3 regions of the Chryseobacterium sp. TQ-BC-N36 genome follow, and region 1 is predicted to be linked to each of the others. Evidence: riboswitches for the same ligand, from Rfam matches in the RefSeq annotation. Region 1 holds a riboswitch; each other region holds the start of a gene.
What was found. Region 1 has a riboswitch for S-adenosylmethionine ahead of AC3FI7_RS18950 (alpha/beta fold hydrolase). Riboswitches for the same ligand answer to the same signal wherever they lie in the genome.
Positions count from the first base shown of each region.

Region 1 (7,994 bases):
TCTTTTTCGTCAAGCATTCTGGTCAGAACTTTAGTAAGCCTGTTTTTGCGGAGGATACTCATCAGATGTTTTCTTCCGTGGCCTTCCTCATCCCAGTGGGAAACAAGTTTCGTGAGCTCCGGTTTATTTTTTAAGATCCATTCCATTCTGCTTCTGAAATTAGGCATCTTTTCCAATAAACGGTGGTCTACAATCTCAACGGCAAACATGGGGATCAAACCTACAATACTTCTTAATCTCAAAGAAACGCTGTCTCCGTTTCCAAGCTGAAGCACATCATAGAAAAATCCGTCCTCCTCATTCCAAAGACCCTTTGTTCCTTCACCGAGATTTTCCATAGCTTCAGCGATGTAAAGATAATGCTCAAAAAACTTGATCGCCATATCTTCATATACCTGATAATATTGAGCAAGTTCCATTGCAATGCGCATCATATTCAATGCATACATGGCCATCCAGCTTGTTCCGTCAGCCTGTTCAAGATGTTGGCCATCCTTTAATTCTATATTTCGGTCAAAAGCACCGATATTATCAAGGCCAAGGAAGCCCCCGCCAAAGATATTTTTGCCGTTTTTGTCTTTTCGGTTTACCCACCATGTGAAATTAAGAAGCAGTTTCTGGAATACTTTCTCTAAGAATAATAAATCCGGTTTTCCATTATTTTTTTCATCAATTTTAAAAACACGGAAGCATGACCAGGCATGCACAGGCGGATTTACATCACTCATATTCCACTCATAGGCAGGAAGCTGTCCGTTAGGATGCATATACCATTCTTTGGTAAGCAATAAAAGCTGTCCCTTAGCAAATTCAGCATCAATGATAGAAAAAGGAACACAGTGAAATGCCAGATCCCACGTCGCATACCATGGATATTCCCATTTGTCAGGCATGGAAATAATATCCTTGTTGTGGAGATGATTCCATTCCGTATTTCTTACATATTCGTTGAAGTTTCTTGGAGCTTCAAAGTTAGGATCTCCTTTTAGCCATTTTCCAATATTGTAATGATAGAATTGTTTATTCCAGAGAAGCCCGGCAAAAGCCTGTCTCTGAACATTTCTTTCATCTTCACTGACGGTATCATTCTGAATTTCGCTATAAAACTCTTCAGCTTCGGCTTGCCTTACACTAAAAATAGTATCAAAATTTTCAAAAGGTTCATCTTTTTCCTCAGGACATAGTCTGAATTCAAAAACTTTTGATTCCCCTGAACCCACAGTTTCATCTATAAGGAAAGAGGCTTTTGTTCCTTTTTTTTCAGGATTTATGGTGTTCGTTTGATGGGTAATAAAATTATTTATCCCATCTTTGAAATAGGTGTTTTCAACAACGGGAGCTCCATAAAGCTTTGAAGTATTCGTCTCATTATCACAAAATGCAGTTTCTGCATTTGTATTTCTGGAATAAAGCTTTTTGATTGAAATACTGTCATGGACTATAGTAATGCTTCCGTCATGGGAAGCACTCAGCTCTGCCTTGTAGGTATTATATCCCCATTTCCAGTTATTTCTGAACCATACAGTAGGAGCCACCACTATAGGGGCATCATGCTGGCTTCGGTTGCAGATCGTTACTCTGGCCAGAATATCATTGTGATCGGCCTTACAGTATTCAATGAAAATATCGAAATACTCATCATTATCAAAAATACCGGTATCGAAAAGCTCATATTCAGGTTCTTTTTTGCCGCGTTTTCCATTCTCAATAAGAATATCATCATACGGAAACTCATTGATCGGATATTTGTAAACCATCTTCATATAGCTATGAGTAGGTGTATTATCCAGATAATAAAAGATTTCTTTGATGTCTTCCCCATGATTTCCCTGAGGATTGCTCAAACCAAAGAATCGTTCTTTTACCATTTTATCTTTCTTGTTCCAGAACGAAAAGGCAAAACATAAAAGCTGCTTTACATCAGAAATTCCGGCAATACCTTCTTCACCCCAGCGGTAAGCATAGCTTTCAGCATTATTATGATTGGTAAAATTCCAGGCATTCCCGTTCGGGCTATAATCTTCGCGTACATTTCCCCACTGCCGGTTGCTTACATAAGGTCCCCAGTTTTTCCATTTGGTATCTTGTAATCTTTCTTTTTCGGCGGTCATATCTCATCATTTTTCCATACGAAGTTAGTTTTTTTGACAGGTAATTCCAATTTTTTTCATCTGAATAATTATTAATATGGGCTTGAAATACTTGTATTTAAGGGCTTTTTTAAATATTAAAATAATTTTTTTTTGAAATTGAAAGAAAAGAATTACCTTTGCACCATTCGTTCATTCAAATATTGAAAATGTTATCAAGAAAGGTTGAGGGATTAGACCCTATGAAACCTTAGCAACCCTTTGCGCAAGCAAAGAAGGTGCTACGTTCTACCAAAAATAATTTTGGACAGATAACTCACTGAAGTTCTTTTCAGCCATTTCCTGTGGCATTTTCAATTGTATTAAACATAATAGAATTGAAAACAGAACTAAACTATATTAATCTTACGTATCAAACTTATTCCCAAAAGGAATACAATATCTCATTAAGCTATCAGCTTTTTGGGAAAGATCTGTTTACAGCGCCCGTCATTTTAATCAATCATGCTCTTACCGGAAACTCAAATGTGTCCGGAGAAAAAGGCTGGTGGAAGCAGCTGGTAGGAGAAAATCAGATTGTTGATACCGATCAATATACTGTTCTGTGTTTCAACATACCCGGAAACGGTTATGACAATTTTTTAATTGAAGACTATGAAGACTTTACCCCTTCAGATATCGCTGCGATATTCCTGAAAGGGCTTGAAGCTTTACAGATCAAAAAACTATATGCCATTATCGGAGGCTCTCTGGGAGGAGGAATTGCCTGGGAAATGCTTGCCCAGCAGCCGGATCTCGCAGAGATATTTATTCCCATTGCCTGCGATTACAGAACGCACGATTGGCTTCACTCACAATGTCTGGTTCAGAAATTCTTATTAAATGATAAAGAAGAACCATTACAGAAAGCGAGAATTCATGCCATGTTGTGTTACAGAACACCGCAGTCACTCAATGACAGATTTCAAAACCAATATAACCAGGAAAAACAGCGCCTGGAATCAGAAGACTGGCTGATTTATCATGGTAATGCTCTAAACGAAAGGTTTAGTTTAAAAGCTTATAAACTGATGAATCATCTCCTGATGAATATAAATGCTGATGAAACAGCACTGGAGAACATACAGGCACGAATGCGCATGATCTCCGTAGATTCAGACTTATTTTTCCCGGCTTCTGAAATCCGGATGTGTTTTGAAAACTTAAAAGAGAAAAATAAGGATGTTTCTTATCACGAGATCCAATCTATACACGGGCATGATGCCTTCCTAATGGAATATCAACAATTAAATAATATCATAAAAAACATTTTACAGGAAAAATGAAAAATGCTAACGAAATAAAATTTTTGAAGAACAGATCAATCGTCAAATTTGAAGGAGAAGATTTCCTGGGAGAAATAGGGATTGACGGACGAATTTTTAAAGCGCTTACCTTAGCGCGTATCAGTGTAGGAGTAATTTCTCAACAGGCCATCGAAAACGGAATTTCTATTCTGGTTCACGAAAACGATGCCGAAAAGGCAGTGGCTTGTCTTATTGATGAATTTGAAGCAGAAAGAAAGTCAGGAAAAGTTTCCCAGATCTATAGTATCAATAATGTTTCTGTGATCGGTTTTGTAGCAGAAGATTTTAATAAAGTCTTTGCTGAACTGGCAAGAAATAATGTTTTTCCGTTGCTGTTAAACCAGATAGCAGGCGAAAACAGAGTTAATATCGTAGTGACTTCTTCGCAGGATGAGAAAACAAGAAATATTATAGAATCTGAAATTTTCAAAAAGCCCAAGACGGTTCATCTGGCCATCATTGGTCACGGAAATGTAGGAAAAACCCTGATAGAGCAAGTACTTGAATCTGCTGAAGAAATTAAAAAACGTAAAAAAATAGACCTTAAAGTAGTTGCGGTAGCCAATTCAAAGAAAATTGCCTTCAACAAAAAGGGGTTTGATGCCAATTGGGGGGATGAGGTTTTGACAGCGCAACATCCGTCCAACGTTGAAGAATTAATCAATTTCTCCAACGAAAACCAACTTGAGAATCTAATCGTTGTGGATAATACGGCAAGCAAGGATTTTGTAAAAAACTATCATGCTTTAGCAGAAAACGGATTCGATCTTGTTTCTTCCAACAAGATTTTCAATACTCTTCCGATAGAGGAGTACAGAAAACTAAGATATACGTTGAACAAAAATAACAGACGTTATCTGTATGAAACCAATGTAGGTGCAGGATTACCATTAATTGACACCATCAAATTATTACATCTTTCAGGAGAAAATATAACCAGAATTAAAGGCGTATTCTCCGGAACGCTAAGTTATGTTTTCAATAATTTTTCTTTAAGGAACGATAAATTTTCAACCATCATTAATGAAGCTCTGGAAAAAGGATACACAGAACCAGATCCGAGAGAAGATTTATCAGGAAATGATGTTGCAAGAAAATTACTGATCCTGGCGAGAGAATTAGACTTGATCAACGAGTTCGGAGATATCAATATTCAGAATCTGGTTCCGGAAACCTTATTGGAGGTTTCAAAATCAGAATTCCTTTCCAGACTGGAAGAACTGGACGAAGAATACCAGAAAATAAAAGAAAATCAGGAACCTGACCATGTATTGAGATACGTGGGTGATTTACATGGTGATCTGCAGAAGGATAAAGGGGAACTGGATGTAAAATTGGTTTCTGTTCCTGCAACTTCTGCATTAGGACAGCTGAAAGGTTCAGATTCAATCTTTGAAATCTATACAGAAAGCTACGGAGAAAATCCGATCGTGATTATGGGAGCCGGAGCCGGAGCAAAGGTAACGGCCAGAGGAGTATTTGGGGATATTTTAAGAGTAAGTGAAACGAAATAATATTTAATGTAACAATCTACCAATTTAGCAGCGTAACAATTACTGTAATTGTCATTCTTGGCATGGAAAGAATATTATTGTTAAACTGTTAGATTGATACATTGGTAAATTGACAAATTAAAACTATATGGAAAATTTTGAAACATCAGCAATAAGAACCCAGACTGAAAGAACTCAGTTTGACGAGCATTCTACGCCGCTATATCTTACCTCCAGTTTTATATTTCAGGATGCGGAAGATATGAGAGCAAGCTTTGCAGAAGAAAAACCTAAAAATTTATACAGCCGTTTCTCCAATCCAAATGTAACAGAATTTACAGATAAGATCGCTAAAATGGAAGGGGCAGAAGCAGGATATGCCTTTGCGACAGGAATGGCAGCCATCTATTCTACATTTGCAGCTTTGTTAAATGCGGGTGATCATATCGTAAGCTGTCAGTCTGTATTCGGGTCGACACACACCTTGTTCACCAAATATTTCCCAAAATGGAATATTGAAACTTCTTATTTCAAAGCAGAAGATGCAGCGAATGTTGAACAATATATCAAACCTAATACAAAGATCTTATACCTTGAAACCCCTACCAATCCGGCTATTGAAATTCTGGATCTTGAGTTTTTCGGTCAGATCGCCAAAAAACATAATCTTATATTTGTTGTAGATAACTGTTTTGCAACACCTTATCTTCAGCAGCCAATCAAATATGGTGCAGATATTGTTGTACACTCAGCAACAAAGCTGATTGACGGTCAGGGAAGGGTATTAGGAGGAATAGCTGTAGGAAAAGAAGATCTGATCAGAGAAATTTATCTTTTTGCAAGAAATACAGGACCTGCATTGTCTCCTTTTAATGCATGGGTATTATCAAAAAGTTTTGAAACACTGGCTATCCGTGTAGAAAAACACTGCGAAAATGCATTGAAGGTAGCTGAGTTCTTAGAAAGTCATCCGAATGTAGAGCTCGTAAAATATCCATTTCTTAAATCCCACCCAAGTTATGAAGTCGCCAAAAAGCAGATGAAGCTTGGAGGAAATATCGTAGCCTTTGAAATAAAAGGCGGAATAGAAGGCGGAAGAGCCTTTTTAGATAAGATACAGATGTGTTCACTGTCTGCCAACTTAGGTGATACAAGAACGATCGTTACGCATCCGGCATCCACTACACACTCCAAGCTTTCAGACGAAGAAAGAAATGAAGTAGGGATTACAGCAGGATTGGTGCGCTGCTCAGTAGGTTTGGAAAATGTAGAGGATATCATTGCGGACCTTAAGCAGGCGTTGGATTAATTCAATAGAAACAGAATTTAATCAAACATTTAAAAATGAAAAATTCAGAACAATTATATAAAGCTCTATCCGAAAGAATTTTAATTCTTGACGGTGCCATGGGAACGATGCTTCAGAGGTATAAGTTTGAAGAAGAAGATTACCGCGGAGAGCGTTTCAAGGATTGGGAACATCCGGTAAAAGGAAACAATGACCTGCTTTCTCTGACACAGCCTCAGGCCATTGAAGAAGTTCACAAGAAATATCTTGAAGCAGGGGCAGACATTATTGAGACCAATACGTTTTCAGGAACTACCATTGCCATGGCAGATTATCATATGGAAGATCTGGTATATGAACTGAACTATGAATCGGCAAAAATTGCCAGAAAGGCCTGTGATGAATACACAGCAAAAAATCCGGACAAACCGAGATTTGTGGCAGGATCTATCGGCCCTACGAACAGAACGGCAAGTTTGAGTCCTGATGTTAATGATCCCGGATACAGAGCTATTACTTTTGAAGAATTAAGAGTAGCATACAAGCAGCAATGTGAAGCGTTACTGGATGGAGGTTCAGATATCCTTCTGGTAGAAACCATCTTTGATACCTTAAATGCAAAAGCAGCTTTGTTTGCCATTGATGAATTGCAGGATGAAAGAGGAATTAAAATTCCGATCATGGTTTCAGGAACCATTACCGATGCTTCAGGAAGAACATTGAGCGGACAGACGGCAGAAGCTTTTCTGATTTCTGTCTCACACCTGAATTTACTAAGCGTAGGTTTTAACTGTGCATTGGGAGCAGATCAGCTTACTCCTTATCTTGAAACACTGGCCCATAATTCAGAATTCTATGTTTCAGCATATCCGAATGCCGGCTTACCGAATGCTTTCGGAAAATATGATGAAACACCCGAAGATATGGCAAGACAGATCAGAGAATATGTGGAAAAAGGCTTGATCAATATTATCGGAGGATGCTGCGGAACAACGCCCGAACATATTAAAGCAATTGCGGAGCTGGTGAAAGATTACCCACCGAGGAAATTGAAGGAATTTGTGTGATTTGATAGATTTTTTTAATTAAAATCAAGAATGAAGGCTGGATTATAAATGTTAACTTTAAGTAAACCACAAAGTTAAATATATGGAAAAGCCAATTTATTTAAAAGATTCGGAAGATGTCAGATTATTTAATGAGCTTAGAAAGAAAGTGAACAAAAGAGTAGAAGCCATTTCTGAAAACAGGGATATCTATATTCAGATCAAAGCGGTAATACTCCCACTGGTTTATATTGGCTTATATTTTCTGGCTGTTTTGAATGCTGAAAAGCATTGGGCCTATATTCTGAGTTTTGTTTTAATGGGAATTTCTCTGGTTTTAATTTATTTAAACTTAATCCATGAAGCAGCCCATAACAACATCTATAAAAGTAAAAAGCTGAATGCTCTGGTTCTCCACATTTTTGATTTTATAGGAGCCAATTCCTATATCTGGAAAAAAAGACATATCGCAAGTCACCATGCTTACCCAAATGTAGATGGATGGGATACAGATATCGAACAGAGCGGATTACTCCTGATCGTTCCATGGATTAAAGCGAAAGGAATTCAGAAGTATCAGCATAAGTTCTTTTTCTTAGTATATCCGCTGTATTTGTTCAACTGGATGTTTATAAGAGACTTTCGGGATTTCTTTGATAAGGAAAGAGTGATTTTAAAAACCCAGGGAAGAATACCTGTTGTTGAAAAAGTGAAAATGGTGAGTTATAAGC
Region 1 covers NZ_CM178175.1:4,206,237-4,214,230, forward strand. The annotation lists gene AC3FI7_RS18945 (MGH1-like glycoside hydrolase domain-containing protein) at 1-2,111, opposite strand, end outside; SAM riboswitch class I at 2,300-2,408, shown strand; gene AC3FI7_RS18950 (alpha/beta fold hydrolase) at 2,468-3,415, shown strand; gene AC3FI7_RS18955 (ACT domain-containing protein) at 3,412-4,950, shown strand; gene AC3FI7_RS18960 (O-succinylhomoserine sulfhydrylase) at 5,078-6,238, shown strand; gene AC3FI7_RS18965 (homocysteine S-methyltransferase family protein) at 6,274-7,284, shown strand; gene AC3FI7_RS18970 (fatty acid desaturase family protein) at 7,367-7,994, shown strand, end outside.

Region 2 (7,994 bases), 810 kb from region 1:
TTCTTTTTTACATGCTGAAGCAGTCGCTTTAGGAAAAGCAGAAAGGAAATTCTCAACACTGCCGTTTATCATTTCCTGTGAAGTTTCTTTAAAATCTACCTGATATGCATTCTGCCCTTCTACAGTAGGTTTTAAATAATCATTCAGCTTATTCAATGCTGTTTCATCATTATTGACGAAAGTTCCGAAGAACAGTTCAAACGCTTCTTTAGGTTTCTTAACCTCAGTCTGAGCACTGAGAAGCTGTCCCATCACAGTAAGAAGCAACACTAAAATAATTCTGTAGTTTTTCATAGTTTATATTGTATTTAGTATTTGAAAAAACACAGCCCCTGAAAAATCAGAGGCTGTGTTTTATTTATTTCGATTGTTAGTAATTTTCTTCTTCCCCCTTCATCTTTTCTGCATTTTCTGCCATGATTACGGCATCAATCATTTCAGAAATATCTCCATTCATATAAGCATCAAGGTTATACATGGACTTATTGATTCTGTGGTCTGTCACTCTACCTTGCGGATAGTTGTATGTTTTAATTTTTGCTGAACGGTCTCCTGTAGATACCATTGTTTTTCTCTGAGCGGCAATATCTCCCTGAACTTCCTGAAGTTTGATGTCATATAGTTTAGCACGAAGCATTTCCATTGCCAGTTCGCGGTTAGCCAGCTGAGAACGAGCCTGCTGACACACTACTACAAGTCCTGAAGGCTTGTGGGTAAGCTGAACTTTCGTTTCAACCTTGTTTACGTTCTGCCCTCCGGCACCACCTGAACGTGAAGTCTGCATTTCAATATCTGCAGGATTAATCTCTACATCCACTTCTTCAGCTTCCGGTAAAACCGCTACCGTAATTGCAGAAGTATGTACTCTTCCCTGAGATTCCGTTTCAGGGACACGCTGTACACGGTGAACGCCGGATTCGAACTTCATGATCCCATAAACGCCCTCACCTTCTACCTTCATGATCAATTCCTTATACCCTTTTGCCGCTTCATTAGAGTCTGTTACTTCATGTCTCCATCCTTTTGCCTTGAAATACATGGTATACATTCTGTAGATATCTTCCACGAAAATAGCAGCTTCATCACCACCTGTTCCCGCACGTAATTCTACGATAACGTTTTTGTCATCAGCAGGATCTTTAGGGATCAGCAATACTTTCAGCTCTTCTTCCAGTCCCGGGATTTTAGCCTGGGCTTCCAGCTTTTCTTCTTTAGCAAGATCTACCAGATCTCTGTCTGAACCATCTGCGATGATTTCTTCAGATTCTGCTATACTATCTAAAGCACCTTTGTACTGATCGTAAACTCTTACAATTTTCCCCAAATCACTATATTCTTTGTTCAAAGAAGAATATCTTTTTTGGTCTGAAATGACATCAGGCTGTATAATAAGGTCTGCCACCTCATTATATCTTTGTTTTATAGCTTCTAATTTTGGAATTAATGATTTAGACATTGTAGAAATTTTGTGGGTGCAAAGATAAGAATTATTAATTCAAAATTAAAATTCCGAATCAGCATAAATTTTTGAGCATTAGGGGGAAAGGAGATGAAACGGCAAAAAGGCTGAATATCCAATTTGTTAATTCCCCTTTCTGCATCATTAGGATTGAGTCTGAGATCCTTTAGAAAGTCTTCTGTCAATCAGATATAAAATAATTCCTACTGCGATAATTCCCAGTCCGATCAGGCTTTCTTTAGGATTATGAATGAATGTAAAATAAAGAATATACATACTGAACAACAGAAAAACTGCCGGAAAAATGTGGAAAGCATTCGACTTAAAGATTTTTCTGTCTTTTTTCTTCAGAAAGAATACGGTAGAAATAGCCAAGCTTGCAAAAAGCTGTAAAATAAAGGCTGTATAGACAAAAATTTCTTTAAAACTTCCGGTTAGAATAATAATAGCTGCAATGACGGCATGGGCGAAAATAGCTCTTACCGGAATTCTCTTTGCATTGCCCACTGACAATGGTTTCCAAATGGATGTATGTTTTGCAAAAGCCTGTGTTAATCTTGATCCTACCCACAGATAACCACTGATGGTTGCAATAAGCTGCAGAGCAATAAAAATATTGACGATCTTTCCAAAAGCAGGTCCCAGCATGTTGACAGCCGCTTCTCCCATCACATCTTCTTTTCCTGCCAATTGACTTACAGGAGCATGTTTCAGCATAATATAATTCACCAGAATATAGCTTACCGTCACAAAAACAGTTCCTATAATCAAGGATTTTGGAAGGTTTCTCTGAACTTCTTTTATCTCTCCTGCAATATAAGATGCAGAGTTCCAGCCTGTATAGGAATAGGTGACAAATACCAGCGATGTAGCAAATGCCGGAAGCATAATCTCATTCTTCCAGCTGTCACTGAAATTCAGGCTGTTGCCGATTTGTGGTGAATCTGCAAGCCCAACTCCCAGAATAATCAGGATAACAATAAAAGCTATTTTAATGAAAGTGAAAAAGTTATGAAACCGGCTGGATGTTTTCAGGCTGAATGATAATGTAACTGCAACCAGAAAAATGGCAGCAATCGCAAAACTGTTTCCGAAAGAATAATCGAATACAGAAAGATATTTTGACATAGCCAAGGCTGCCAAAGCTACAGGAGAAGAAAATCCTATGATCAGCGAAATCCAGCTTATAAGGTACCCAAACAACGGATGATAAGTTTCTTTAAGATAGATAAAATCACCTCCGTTTCCTTTAAAATGTGAGCCCAATTCAGCATAGCAAAAAGCCCCGAACAGAGCAAGGACTCCTCCAATGATCCATAGCAGGAAAATACTGTAGGTATTGGTAATATCGGATAGCTGAAACCCCAGGGTGGTAAAAATCCCTGTCCCGATCATATTGGAAACAACAATAGCTGTGGCTGTTTTCCAGCCTATCTGATGTGAGGTGGTACTCATTTAATGATTAAAAATTAAAATTAAGTCTTCCGAAGAAATAATTCCCCAGCGTTCCCATCTGAACCGGCGCATATTTAAATACTCCATAATATGAATTTTCATAAATCTGACGATCCGGGAAAACATCGAATACATTATTGGCTCCTATCGTAAAATTGATACTCTTAGTGATATTATAACCAACACTGATATCTGTAACTACCTTTGGTGAGAATTCCTGCACTCCTCCAAATGGATAGCCGTCTCTTATTACTTTACCAAAATAGGTATTTCTCACGAGAAAATTAAACTTCCCGATTCCATAATTTAGCCCTAATGAAGCTTTTGTTTTGGGAGACAGTGTTTCAATGATATTGATCTGATCCGGTCCAAAAAATTCATTCTGAGGGGTTCCCAGGTTTTCCGGAAAATGGAAATCTGTGATTTTCGTTTCTGTATAGTTTCCGGCAAGATTGATATTTAATTTTCCATTGCCAAGAATCCAGTCATAGGTTACTACGACATCTACTCCTTTCGTTTCGGTATCAATAGCATTGGCAAAGAATCTTCCGCTTTCTACCTCATTTCCCTGTCCTACTACTGCTGGATCTGACAATCTTGGATCTGTTATATTTCCAGTAATAACGATTCTGTCTTTTACTTTAATGATATATCCATCTACGGTTATCAACAGTCCTTTTACAGGGTTTAAAGTAAATCCGGCACTTCCGTTTACAGAGGTTTCCTGCTTAAGTTTATCAAATCCAAGAATTTCAGCGGCTTTGCTGTCATTACTAAAAATTCCTTTTGTAACAATCTTCTCGCCGGAAGTAGAAATATCCGCATAAGAGTTATTAAAATACTGCTGTTGAAGGGAAGGAGCCCTAAATCCTGTTCCCACTGCTGCTCTTACTGCATAATTTTTTATAAACTCATATCGTACAGCCAGTTTTCCATTCAGAGTATTTCCGAAATCTGAATAATTTTCAAATCTCGCAGCAGCATCAATATTCAGTTTTTTATCCAGATCATAAGAAACATCTGCATATACAGCTGTAGAATGCCTGTCTTTTTTCAATGCATTGTTTGGAGAAAACCCAATAAAGGATTGAGATCCACCTGCACCCAACACCGTTGCTCCTTCAGTGGCAATGTTTCCATTGATGTCATATTGGGAATAAGAAGCTTCATCACCGGCTTTGATCTGGTATTGTTCAAACCTGAATTCTCCTCCGAATGCGATGTTGAAACGGCTTATATTTTTGGAAACATCGAGGTTAACCGTATTTTGAAGAAAGCTGTGCGCGCCGGCGTAAAAACGTGTGGGTGATTTTGCCCCAAGTGAAGCATTATTGGTATTGTTTACATTATAATTGAAAGTATTACTTCCAAAGGTATTGCTAAGATCAAAAAGCCAGTCATTGGCATTATATTTTGCTCCCACAGCATAAGAAACATCATAGATCTGAGATGCCAGTGTGGGCTGAAAACCATTCGGGTAAATGGATGAAACGACATTAGATGTTTCGCTCGGAAGCCTTCTGAAACCAAAACCTCTTCCTTCTTTGATGCTGAAACCTCCGAAAGAATACAGTTTGAAGTTATCGTTGAAAGGATATTCCGAATTGAAAAATAACTGCCCCTGTCTGATCTGGGCATCCCCGATCTGAAAATTAAAATCGTCGCGGGTCAATCCTCTTTTTTGAATTTCTGCATCATCCGCAGCTCTGGCCGCATCGGGATCATCTGCAAATGCATAAGCAAAATTATTCTCAAAAATATCCAGGTCATGATTTTGTGTTCTTGTTGTCTTTCCTCTGTGGCTTAACTGCAGTGAAAGGTTAATATAACCGTCTTTCTTTCCTAATGAAGTTCCGTAGTTGGCTCCTGCCTGATAAGTATCACCATCGTTTCTTCCGCTTAATCCGTAAGTAAGGCTTGCCGAAGCTCCGACATTTTTCTTAAGAATAATATTGATCACCCCTGCAATGGCATCAGATCCATATTGTGCAGCAGCTCCATCTCTTAGAACTTCTATTCTGTCAATTGCAATCACGGGAATAGTACTTAGGTCTGTTCCTACAGATCCATTCCCTACTGTATTCTGGTAGTTTACCAAAGAAGTAGAATGTCTTCTTTTTCCGTTAAGCAAAACCAAGACCTGATCAGGTCCCATGCCTCTCAGGGTTACGGGATCAATATGCTCTGTACCATCTGAAGCAGACTGCCTCACGGCATTAAACGATGGAATCACATAATTCAGAAGATCCTGAGCTGTCATCTGTGGAGCGCTTCTCTGGATTTTGTCAATATTAATCACATCTACCGGAACTGGTGTCTCCAGCTTTGTTCTTTTGACATTACGGTTTCCAACGATGACAATATCCTCAATCTGTTTTCCTTTCTCCTCGCTCTCCTGAGCAGCCACCAAAATTACTCCAAGCAGCAATACGGCTGTACTTAATTTTTTCATTTTTTTGCCAATTAATCATTTACTCCAACGGATTCTTCCGCAGACACACAAGACTTCAAGAAATGGAATTCATATAGAGTATTGATCTCACTTATCTCCCCCTTTGGGTTGGAATTAGCACCTTTACACTTCTGGAACCGTGCAGGTTGCTAAGGTTTCACGGGGCCAAATCCCTCCACCTTTCTTGATAAATCTACCGCAAAAGTAGACTATTTTTTTGAACTTACAAAAAAAGACAAATCTGCTGATCCGCAAATTTGCCTTTTTACTGTATTGTATTTATTTTATAGAATAATCATCTTTTGAATTACCATTCCTGTGTCTGATTTCAGCTGTACCAGATAGGTTCCTGCCGGATAATTGATTTTCACTTCGCGGATGCCATTTTCCTTTTCCAGTTTGAATGAACTCAACCTTTTACCAGTCATATCAAAAATGGAAATCTCTCCGTTTTTTGCTTGGTTGTAAATTAATTTAGCTGCCCCGTTCCGAATCGGATTATCTGCAATCAGAAGAGATAGCTTGTTAGCGGCATTGGTACCCGCTGTTGATAAAGCACCTGCATAATTACCGAAGATTCTGAACTCTCCCGGCTGCAGAGTGATTGGTGTTATTATAGAAACCACATTCAAAATACTGTCATCCATCAGATTCTGCCATTGACCCGTGTAAGGAAAATAAGGAATAACATTTTGTACAGAAGTAGCATAATTGGCCAATACCACTATATTTTTTATCCCTGTGGTAATAGCTGTATCATATAAATAAATCCTGGTGATCAGTCCGTTTGGATCATTTGCAAGATTATTGGATTCTATGCTGTAAGTTTTGGTTTTGAAAATCTGATGAGCATTTCTGATCGCGATAATTTTAGCCCATGTATCATACACAGCCTTTCTGTTCACATTGGTATCATATCCTAAAGTGAATGCAACAGGTTTTTCATCCGTTCTGCAACTACTGTTGATGGAGCCGTCCGCACATCTGTTGATGCTGAATTCATAACCTAATTCTCCAAACTGCCAGATCATTTTAGGCCCCGGAATGGTAAAGAAGGTTGCACCGAAAGTTTTCATTCTGTCAAGAGCTGTATTCAGGTTTTTAACATCATAACTTCCATTTACTGCACCGTAGGCAAGATTTTTAAACATCAGTCTTTCCTCATCATGGCTTTCTCCATAGCCTACAGCACTCATATTCGTAAAGCCGTGAAGGCTGTGATTCATACGATCGTAGTTGCTGTTCTCCTTATATCCCATCGTATTCTGATTATAAGGGTCTGTCTGTTTATTCCAAAGCATAACACCTTTTCCTTCTGCTATTCTGTAGTTAGCCCATTGTTGTTCTTCTGCATCTGTTCCCAGATGTTCAAAGATCATGTAAGAATTTGGATCAATAGCCCATTGTCTGTCTGCATAGTGTTTCATAATATCCACTCTGTCCTGCTGATAAGCATTCGTACAGGCTTCATCATTTGCAGAGCAGCTTTGAGTGAATCCTTTGGTTAAATCCCAGCGGAATCCGTCTATGTGATATTCAGTAAGCCATTGCTGAAGACATCTTTCAACGTAATATTGCGTTGAAGGACTGGTATGGTTAAAATCATTGAATACATTGTATGAATGCTTTGGAACCTGATTAAAGTAAGGATTATCCGGGGCTACATCGCCATAGCCATCACCATCCGGATCTATGTTCCAGAGCCTTACTAAAGGTGAACGTCCTGTAGCGTGGTTGAATGCCACATCGAGAATCACCGCAATCCCGTTCTGATGGCAGAGGTCTACAAATTCTTTGAATTTTTCAGGAGTTCCATAAGCTTTGTCCAATGCATAATGGAAAGAAGTATTATATCCCCATGAAAGGTTTCCGTCAAATTCCATGATGGGAAGCAGTTCTATCGCATTGATTTTTAAATTCTTTAAATAAGAAATTTTATTGATTAATGACTGCCAGTTCTTTTCCTGAGTAAAGTCTCTCAATAATAATTCATAGACAACCAGATTTTCTTTGGCGGGTCTTTGAAAATTGGCAACCTGCCAGTTATAAGCAGTCTGCCCTGTTTTAAATGTTGAAACTTCAAAACCCTGTCCGGCAGGAAATGCAGGCAAGTTCGGGTAGGTAGCAGCAGAAATCCACTGATCATCATAAGAAGATAAAATTTGTGGTGAATAAGGGTCTGCTACTTTTCTCAGATCATTTGTCCTGTATTGGAAGGTGTAGAGCTGCTGAGGAGTCAAACCAATCAGTTCAATCCAGTACAGATCAGGATTAGCTGTATCTCTTTTCATTAAATACGTATCATTCACCATCCAGTTATTGAAGCTTCCGATGACATGGACAAAGTTTTTACCAGGAGCATATAAGGCCAGTCCTACTTTGGTCTGATCTGTCGGATGATAGTTGATTCCCTGTCTGATCCAGTTGGGTATTGCTTCAGAAACTACGTTTCTCGGGACTTGTAAAATAAATGTTGCAGCCTTAGAATTGGATCCCTGTGTGGCAACCAGCTCCATATTGGTATCCTGAGTAACGGTATAACTGTAGGAATAAGATTGTGAAGGCGTTGTTGCAGCATTGATAACAGTTCCGTTGGCTTTCAACTGAAATGTTGCGTTGACGTTGGTT
Region 2 covers NZ_CM178175.1:3,400,517-3,408,510, forward strand. The annotation lists gene AC3FI7_RS15160 (hypothetical protein) at 1-294, opposite strand, end outside; gene prfA (peptide chain release factor 1) at 371-1,456, opposite strand; gene AC3FI7_RS15170 (APC family permease) at 1,604-2,914, opposite strand; gene AC3FI7_RS15175 (TonB-dependent receptor plug domain-containing protein) at 2,922-5,366, opposite strand; SAM riboswitch class I at 5,455-5,560, opposite strand; gene AC3FI7_RS15180 (alpha-amylase family glycosyl hydrolase) at 5,651-7,994, opposite strand, start outside.
Region 2: another riboswitch for S-adenosylmethionine. It lies ahead of AC3FI7_RS15175 (TonB-dependent receptor plug domain-containing protein); the one in region 1 lies ahead of AC3FI7_RS18950 (alpha/beta fold hydrolase).

Region 3 (7,994 bases), 150 kb from region 1:
TTCCAGAGTAAACCTGAGATTAAATATGAAAAGGTCAATTTCAATCCTTCTTTTAAAAATGAACTGATTTTTATTCACCTGAATCAGAAACAGGACAGCAGGGAAGGAATCCGTTTTTACAAGTCAAAGAAGAAGTCCCAGGAACTGGTTAATCAATTTTCGGAAATCACAAAGAAAATAATGTTATGCGATGAATTGGAAAATTTTTCCGAATTAATGATGATTCATGAGCGAAAAATAGCTGATTTTCTTGAAATTCTCACAGTTAAAGAGAGATTATTCCCAGATTGTCCCTCATTTGTCAAAAGTTTGGGCGCATGGGGTGGAGATTTTGTAATGAGTGCAAAATTTGGGGGCTATAAGAACTATTTTTGGGAGAAAGGTTTTCCTGCAGTTTTTGAATGGTCAGATATAATTAATTTATAATCAGTAATTTACAAAACCGTTTTTTTGTTTGCCATTCTGACTTATATCAGTATATTTAAACCACCTTTAACAAATAATTAATATTATTTTTGTTGAAAGCAATAAAGAAATAGAAAATATAAGTAAAATGAAAAACACTAAAATCATCCATGATTTAGAAAAATTAGGGATTAAAGGAAACTATGAAGTAGTGTATAATCCTTCTTATGAAGAATTATATCAGGCTGAAGTTTCTCCTGAAAATCAAGGATTTGAGAAAGCTGAGCTTACAGAATCTGGCGCGGTATCAGTAAAAACAGGAATTTTCACAGGTCGTTCACCTAAAGACAGATATATTGTTCAGGATGATGTTACAAGAGATACAATTTTCTGGGATGGTAAAGTAAATTTACCTACTACTGCGGAAATTTTCGGGTCTTGTAAAGAACTAGTGATGAATCAGCTTTCTGAAGCTAAGAAAATTTATGTTGTGGATGCTTTCTGTGGTACGAATGCAGATACAAGACTTAAAGTAAGATTTATTGTTGAAGTAGCATGGCAGGCGCATTTCGTTACCAACATGTTCATTCGCCCTTCTCACTATGAACTTGAAAACTTCGGTGAGCCGGATTTCACCGTAATCAACGGATCAAAAACAACAAATCCTAACTGGGAGGCTCAGGGACTGAACTCTGAAAACTTCATTATGTTCAACCTTACTGAAAGGTTACAGATCATCGGAGGTACATGGTACGGAGGTGAAATGAAGAAAGGAATGTTTGCCATGATGAACTATTACCTGCCGTTAAAAGGTATGGCCTCAATGCACTGTTCTGCAAACGTAGGAGAAAAAGGTGATGTGGCTTTATTCTTTGGCCTTTCAGGAACTGGTAAAACTACCTTATCAGCAGATCCTAAGAGGTATCTTATCGGTGATGATGAGCATGGATGGGATAATAACGGAGTATTCAACTATGAAGGGGGATGTTATGCCAAAGTAATTGACTTATCGGAAGAAAAGGAACCGGATATTTTCAGGGCTATCAAGAGAGATGCACTTCTTGAAAACGTTGTGGTAAACAATGGAGTAGCTGATTACACAGATGGATCAATCACAGAAAATACAAGGGTTTCTTATCCAATCTATCATATCAATAAAATTGTATTGCCTTCTAAAGCAGGTCATGCTAAGAAGATTGTTTATCTTTCAGCAGATGCATTCGGTGTACTTCCTCCGGTTTCTATCCTGAACGAAGATCAGGCTCAATACCACTTCCTTTGCGGATATACATCAAAATTAGCCGGAACAGAAAGAGGAATTACGGAGCCGGAACCTTCTTTCTCACCTGCATTTGGTGAAGCATTCCTTACACTGCACCCAACAATGTATTCTAAAACACTGATTGGTAAAATGCAAGAACATGGTGCTAAAGCCTATCTGGTGAACACTGGTTGGAATGGTACCGGGAAAAGAATTTCTCTAAAAGATACGAGAGCAATCATCGATGCAATCATTGACGGTTCTATTGAAAACGCTCCTAAAACTCAGGTTCCGATCATGAACCTGGAAATTCCTACTGAATTACCTAATGTTTCTACGGGGATCTTAGATCCAAGAGATACATATGAAAATGCTTCAGAATGGGAAGAAAAAGCAAAAGATCTTGCTTCAAGATACATCAAAAATTTTGAGCAGTACTGTGATACTGAAGAAGGTAAGAAGTTAGTTGCTTCGGGGCCTCAGTTACAGGAACAGACTATCTAATAGTTATCAATAAGCATAAAAAGCCTCATCACTGATGGGGCTTTCTTTTATTAATATTTTTTACAGTTCTTAATCAACTCATTCTGTTCATCCAGTTTTAGGACTGTTGATTTGATTGATGCTTCAGTTAGATGTTTTATGATCATAAAATGTTTTGAAGAAAAATAGGATTCTTCATTCAATATTTTATCCAGATATTTTGGAGTGGTAAATGTCAGCCAATATTTTTCTTTATTGGAAAGTTCAATAGTGACTTCTATCGCATCAGATTCGGTATTCTCTATTTCATCATCAATATGGATGGATACAATTTTCGGCTCTTTCTCCAAGCTGAAATAAAACTTAGGATACCATCTGAGTTTTCCTTCATCATTACAGATTTTTATATTTCTCGGATTTGTTTCCTCAATAACATAAGATTTTCTCTTTGTTAATTGATTGGAGTAGTTTCCAATAGCATTACAGTAAATTTGATCCTTTATCTTCATTAATTATTTTATAACCATAAACATCTGTGAGAGCCTGTGCAATCCAGGAGCAAATAAAAAAATGTAAATTATTTTAAACTTAGTAAAGCTAATCGATATCCAGCCATCCCAAAGCCGGATAAAACAGCATCACTATTTGCCGCTGTTACAGATTTCTGCCTGAACTCTTCTCTTTTGTAGATATTGCTGATGTGAACCTCAACCTTGGGTTTTCTGATATTTTTTAAACAGTCTGCAATCGCATACGAATAATGAGTATAAGCCCCAGGATTGATCACAACTGCATCAAAGTCATCTTCCTGAAGTCTGTTGATAAGCTCTCCTTCAATATTTGACTGGTAATATTTTAATTCATAAGAGGTAAACTCGGATCTTAAAACTTCCAAATAGCTTTCCATGGAGACGTTACCATAGATTTCCGGTTCTCTTGTGCCTAACAGATTGAGGTTAGGGCCATTGATGATCAAAACTTTCATACCATAAAATTAAAAACTTTTTTCCATTAAGTCTCAAAAAAAACTCTAGGGAATCTGCTTTTTTTTAATTGAATTATTGATAATGATATTTATCATGTTTAAGAAAATGATAATGTGCTTAACTCGTTAATGTCATGGAGTTTATTCAAAAATTAAGTTAATTTCTGAAAATTTATCATGAAAAATAAATAAGTCTACTTGTTTTGTAGACTAAAAGTTTTTAGCTTTGCAGACATATTTCGATCGGCTTATAAAGAAAGATGGAGGGAACTGACCCTGTGAAATCTTAACAACCTACCTGTGGAGGCAAGGTGTTACATTCAGCCTTTTAAGGGAAAATAAGCATTTGGTTTTCGTATTTATCGATGCCCTTTGCTGAATATTCGGCAAAGGGCTAAATTTTAATATATGATAAATAAAATTGATTATGATTAATAAAAATTCATTTAATTCTAAAGTGTGGATCCCTCCGGTTGCTGCATTTTTTCTTGGAATTGCCAGCGTACAGGCACAGAATTCCAGGCTGAAACAAGATAGTCTTCATGAAAAAGAAATTGATGAAGTAGTGGTGGTAGCCTACGGAAAAGCAAAAAGAAACAGCTATACCGGTTCTTTGGCTACGATTTCCAGCGATAAGATCAATAACAGACCTGTAACCAATATTACCAAAGCATTAGAAGGGCAGGTTGCAGGAATTCAGACGACAAGTGCATCGGGCCAGCCAGGAGCCGTTTCTACCATACGGATCAGAGGAATTGGCTCAATAAGCGCTTCCAGTGATCCTTTATATGTAGTGGATGGGATTCCTTTTGACGGTAACCTGAATTCTATAAGCCCAAGCGATATAGAATCTATCAGTGTGCTGAAAGATGCTACAGCAAGTGCTTTGTATGGTTCAAGAGGAGCAAACGGGATTATCATTATTACTACAAAATCTGGTAAAAAAGGAGAATCAAAAGTTAATTTTAACATCAGTCAGGGATTCTCCGGAAGAGCAGTAAAAGATTATCAACAGGTCAGTACGGATCAGTATTTCCAATTATACTGGGAGGCATTGAGAAACGGATATCAGTCTGGTAAAGTGAATGCTCAGCAAGCTGCTCAGATGGCTACTGACAATCTTGTTTCAACACTTGGTATCAATCCTTATGGAACGGCCTATCCAAAACCGGTAGGAACAGATGGAAAGCTATTGCCCGGCGCTTCACCACTCTGGAATGATGACTGGAGAGATATTTTACAGAGAGTGGCATCAAGAAATCAGGTAGATCTCGATATCAGCGGGGGAAGTGAGAAAAGTAACTACTTCTTTTCCCTTGGTTATCTGGATGACAAAGGGATGGCTATTGAATCTGGTTTTAAAAGGTATAATACCCGATTAAAGGTCAATTCTGAAGTTAAAAAATGGTTGAATGTTGGGGTAAACTTAAGCTATACTAACAGTATTCAGCAGGCGCCGACTTCCTCGGATTCAAAGGCCAGTAATATCATCAATGCGGCAAGATTCATTCCTTCATTCTATCCTTATTATGAAAGAAATGCAGATGGAGCTTATGTTTTGGGCGCAGATGGAAATCCGGTTTATGATTTTGGAAAATACAGGCCTACCAATGCTCTTCAGAATCAGAATGCCGCTGCGACCCTGCCATTAGATAAAAACGAAAATAAAGAAGATAACTTCTCAGGAAAAGGATTCATGGAATTTACTTTCCTGCCGGAACTCAAATTCAAAACGAGTTTTTCTGTTGATCTGGTGAATTATAACGGACATTATTATTCAAATCCACTGCTTGGACAAGGGGCTGAAATTGGGGGTTCGGTGACGAAAACGAATACCAGAACGCTTTCGTATACAACCAGTAATATTCTGACGTATGATAAAAAGTTTGGAAAAAATCACATTAATGCATTAGCAGGACATGAATTCTATAAGTACGATTATCAGACGATTTCCGGGACCAGAAGCCAATTTTCTCTGCCATACTATTATGAGCCGGACGCTGCTTCTCTGCTGGGAAGTTTCAGTGGAAACAGCAATAAATTAAGCCTGTTGAGTTTCCTGGGAAAAGTTGAATATGATTATAACAATACCTATTTCCTATCTGCATCAGGAAGGGCAGACAGCTCTTCAAGATTTGCGAAAGATAACAGATGGGGGAGATTCTGGTCAGTAGGAGGTTCATGGAAAATATCCAATGAAGAATTTGTTAAGAGCTTGAACGTCTTCAATCAGTTGACATTACGTGCCAGCTATGGAGGTCAGGGAAATGACAAATTGCTTAGACCTAACGGACAGCCGCTTTACTATGCATATCAGGAATTATATCGATTTATCAGCCTTGGCGGAGAGCCGGGCACAACGCTGGAAAAGACATTTACCAATAATGTGAAATGGGAAACCAATCTTAATTTAAATGTTGGATTGGAGTTCGCGATTCTGAATAACAGAATTAAAGGAAATATCGAATACTTCAAAAGAAAAAGCCAGGATCTTCTGTTCAATATGCCGGTGGCGCCATCGCTGGGAATCAGTGATTATCCTGCGAATATCGGAACAATTCAGAATACAGGGTTTGAATTTTCATTATTTACAACGCCAGTTAAAAATGATGATTTCCAGTGGAATGTAGATGTGAATCTGAGTACTTTAAATAATAAAGTGACCAAGTTACCCGGAGGTTCTTTGGTTGTAGGAACTAAGTTGCTGACAGTAGGAGGCTCAGTATATGATTTCTTTATTCCGGAATGGGTAGGAGTAGATCCGAGCAATGGAAAGCCTTTGTGGAAAACAGTTACTACCGATGCTAACGGGAATTCAGTGGAAGGAACTACTTCAGAATATTCTAAAGCAACAAAACTGCTACAAGGCTCTGCATTGCCTAAACTGACAGGGGGAATCAGTACCAGTATTACTTATAAGAATTTTGATTTTTCAGGATTACTGACATTCAAAATCGGCGGAAAAGTTTTAGATACCGATTATACCTCCATCATGCATAACGGAAGTTCGGGAGGACGAGCATGGAGTTCCGAAATACTGAACAGGTGGACGCCTGATAATCCTTACACAGATGTTCCTGCATTAAGTACAACAACGAATAACTGGACATCAACCTCTTCAAGATTCCTGTATTCCGGCACTTACGCAAGACTGAAAAATGTCAGTTTAGGATACACACTTCCTGAAGATTATTTTGAGAAAATTGGACTTAAAAAATTCAGAATTTATATCCAGGCAGAAAATCTTCTGACCTTCTATAAACATAAAGGAATGGATCCTGAACAGGCTTTGGATGGAACAACTTATTACAGATATCCTGCTATGAGAACGATCACTTTTGGTCTTCAGGCAACGCTTTAACCTTTTAAAATTGAAAAATGAAAAAATTAAAATACTTATCGTTTGTGTTCATTGGATTTTTGTCGCTGACAAGCTGTGAAAATGACCTGGACACAGCTCCGACTGATCAGGCCAACAGCGTGGAGGTTTTCAAAACCGCTGAAAGTGCTGAAACAGTAGTGAACGGTACCTGGGCAAAATTTAATAATGATGGGACAACGTATGCCAATATTGGGTATTCCACAGTGTTAAGAGCCAGCGATGCGATGGGAAGTGATGTGGCAGTATTGACGAATAAATACGGTTTTGCTTCTACTTATGCTTTTACAGAAATGGTGAATAATACAGCAAGCCGGCCGTTATTTATCTGGTCTCTGTTGTATTCCACTATCAATAATATGAATAATGTCATTACAAGAATTGATGGTACAGAAGGCAGCCAGGAGAAAAAAGACCAGGTAAAAGGACAGGCAAAGGCATTACGCGCCTTCTGTTATCTGAATCTGGCGAGTTTTTATCAGTTTAGTTACCTGAAAGACAAGTCAGCATTAACGGCTCCCATTTATACGGAGCCTTCAACAACCAGTACGGTAGGGAAGAAAAGAGCAAGTCTGGAAGAAATCTATACTTTGATTAAAAGTGATCTTGCCGATGCTGATAACCTGTTGAAAAATTATACAAGAAATAATAAAGATAAGATCAACCGTTCTGTAGTGAACGGACTTTTAGCAAGAACTTACCTGAATACGGGCGAGTGGAGTAAAGCTTCAGCATCAGCAAAAATTGCAAGGGAAGGTTTCCCGCTGATGGCTCCGGAAAAATATAAAGATGGCTTTAATGACATCAACAATGCAGAATGGATCTGGGGACATGCGCAGACCCAGGAACAGTCTGATGAAAGTTATGCCTTCCATTATCTGGATGTTTCTTCCTCAGGGAGCTATTATTACAGCTTTATGGCAGACCCTTATTTTAAGGACCTTTTTGATACCAATGATATCAGATACCAGTTATTTTCATGGGACGGACAGAAAGGTAGGGAAGGATTGCTGAGATATGCCAAGTTTAAATTCAAACCCACCCTTATTGCAGATATTGTGTATATGAGAGCTGCTGAAATGTACCTGATCGAAGCGGAAGCTGAAGCAAGAAGCGGAAATGTATCTCAGGCAGTAGCCGTATTGAACCAATTGAAATCAGCAAGAAATGCCAATATTTATAATGGCTCGTTATCACAAAATGCTGTGGTAGATGCAGTGTTGATCGAGAGAAGAAAAGAATTGTTTGGAGAAGGCTTCTCCCTTTCAGATATTATCAGAACGCAGGGAACAGTAGTGAGAAAACCGTTTGTGGATGCTGACGGCAAACCGGTAAAAGTTCAGGTCATTACACCAGACGGAACGGTAAAAACAGTAGATGGAAGAGGGCATTCTGTTCTTGATTTCCCGGATAAATCTGCTTTCACCCCAAACAGTACTTATTATTTATTCAGTATTCCGCAGAGAGAGTTTGAGAATAAC
Region 3 covers NZ_CM178175.1:4,056,649-4,064,642, forward strand. The annotation lists gene AC3FI7_RS18180 (GYDIA family GHMP kinase) at 1-426, shown strand, start outside; gene pckA (phosphoenolpyruvate carboxykinase (ATP)) at 554-2,170, shown strand; gene AC3FI7_RS18190 (hypothetical protein) at 2,221-2,658, opposite strand; gene AC3FI7_RS18195 (type II 3-dehydroquinate dehydratase) at 2,727-3,134, opposite strand; SAM riboswitch class I at 3,380-3,479, shown strand; gene AC3FI7_RS18200 (SusC/RagA family TonB-linked outer membrane protein) at 3,562-6,495, shown strand; gene AC3FI7_RS18205 (RagB/SusD family nutrient uptake outer membrane protein) at 6,513-7,994, shown strand, end outside.
Region 3: another riboswitch for S-adenosylmethionine. It lies ahead of AC3FI7_RS18200 (SusC/RagA family TonB-linked outer membrane protein); the one in region 1 lies ahead of AC3FI7_RS18950 (alpha/beta fold hydrolase).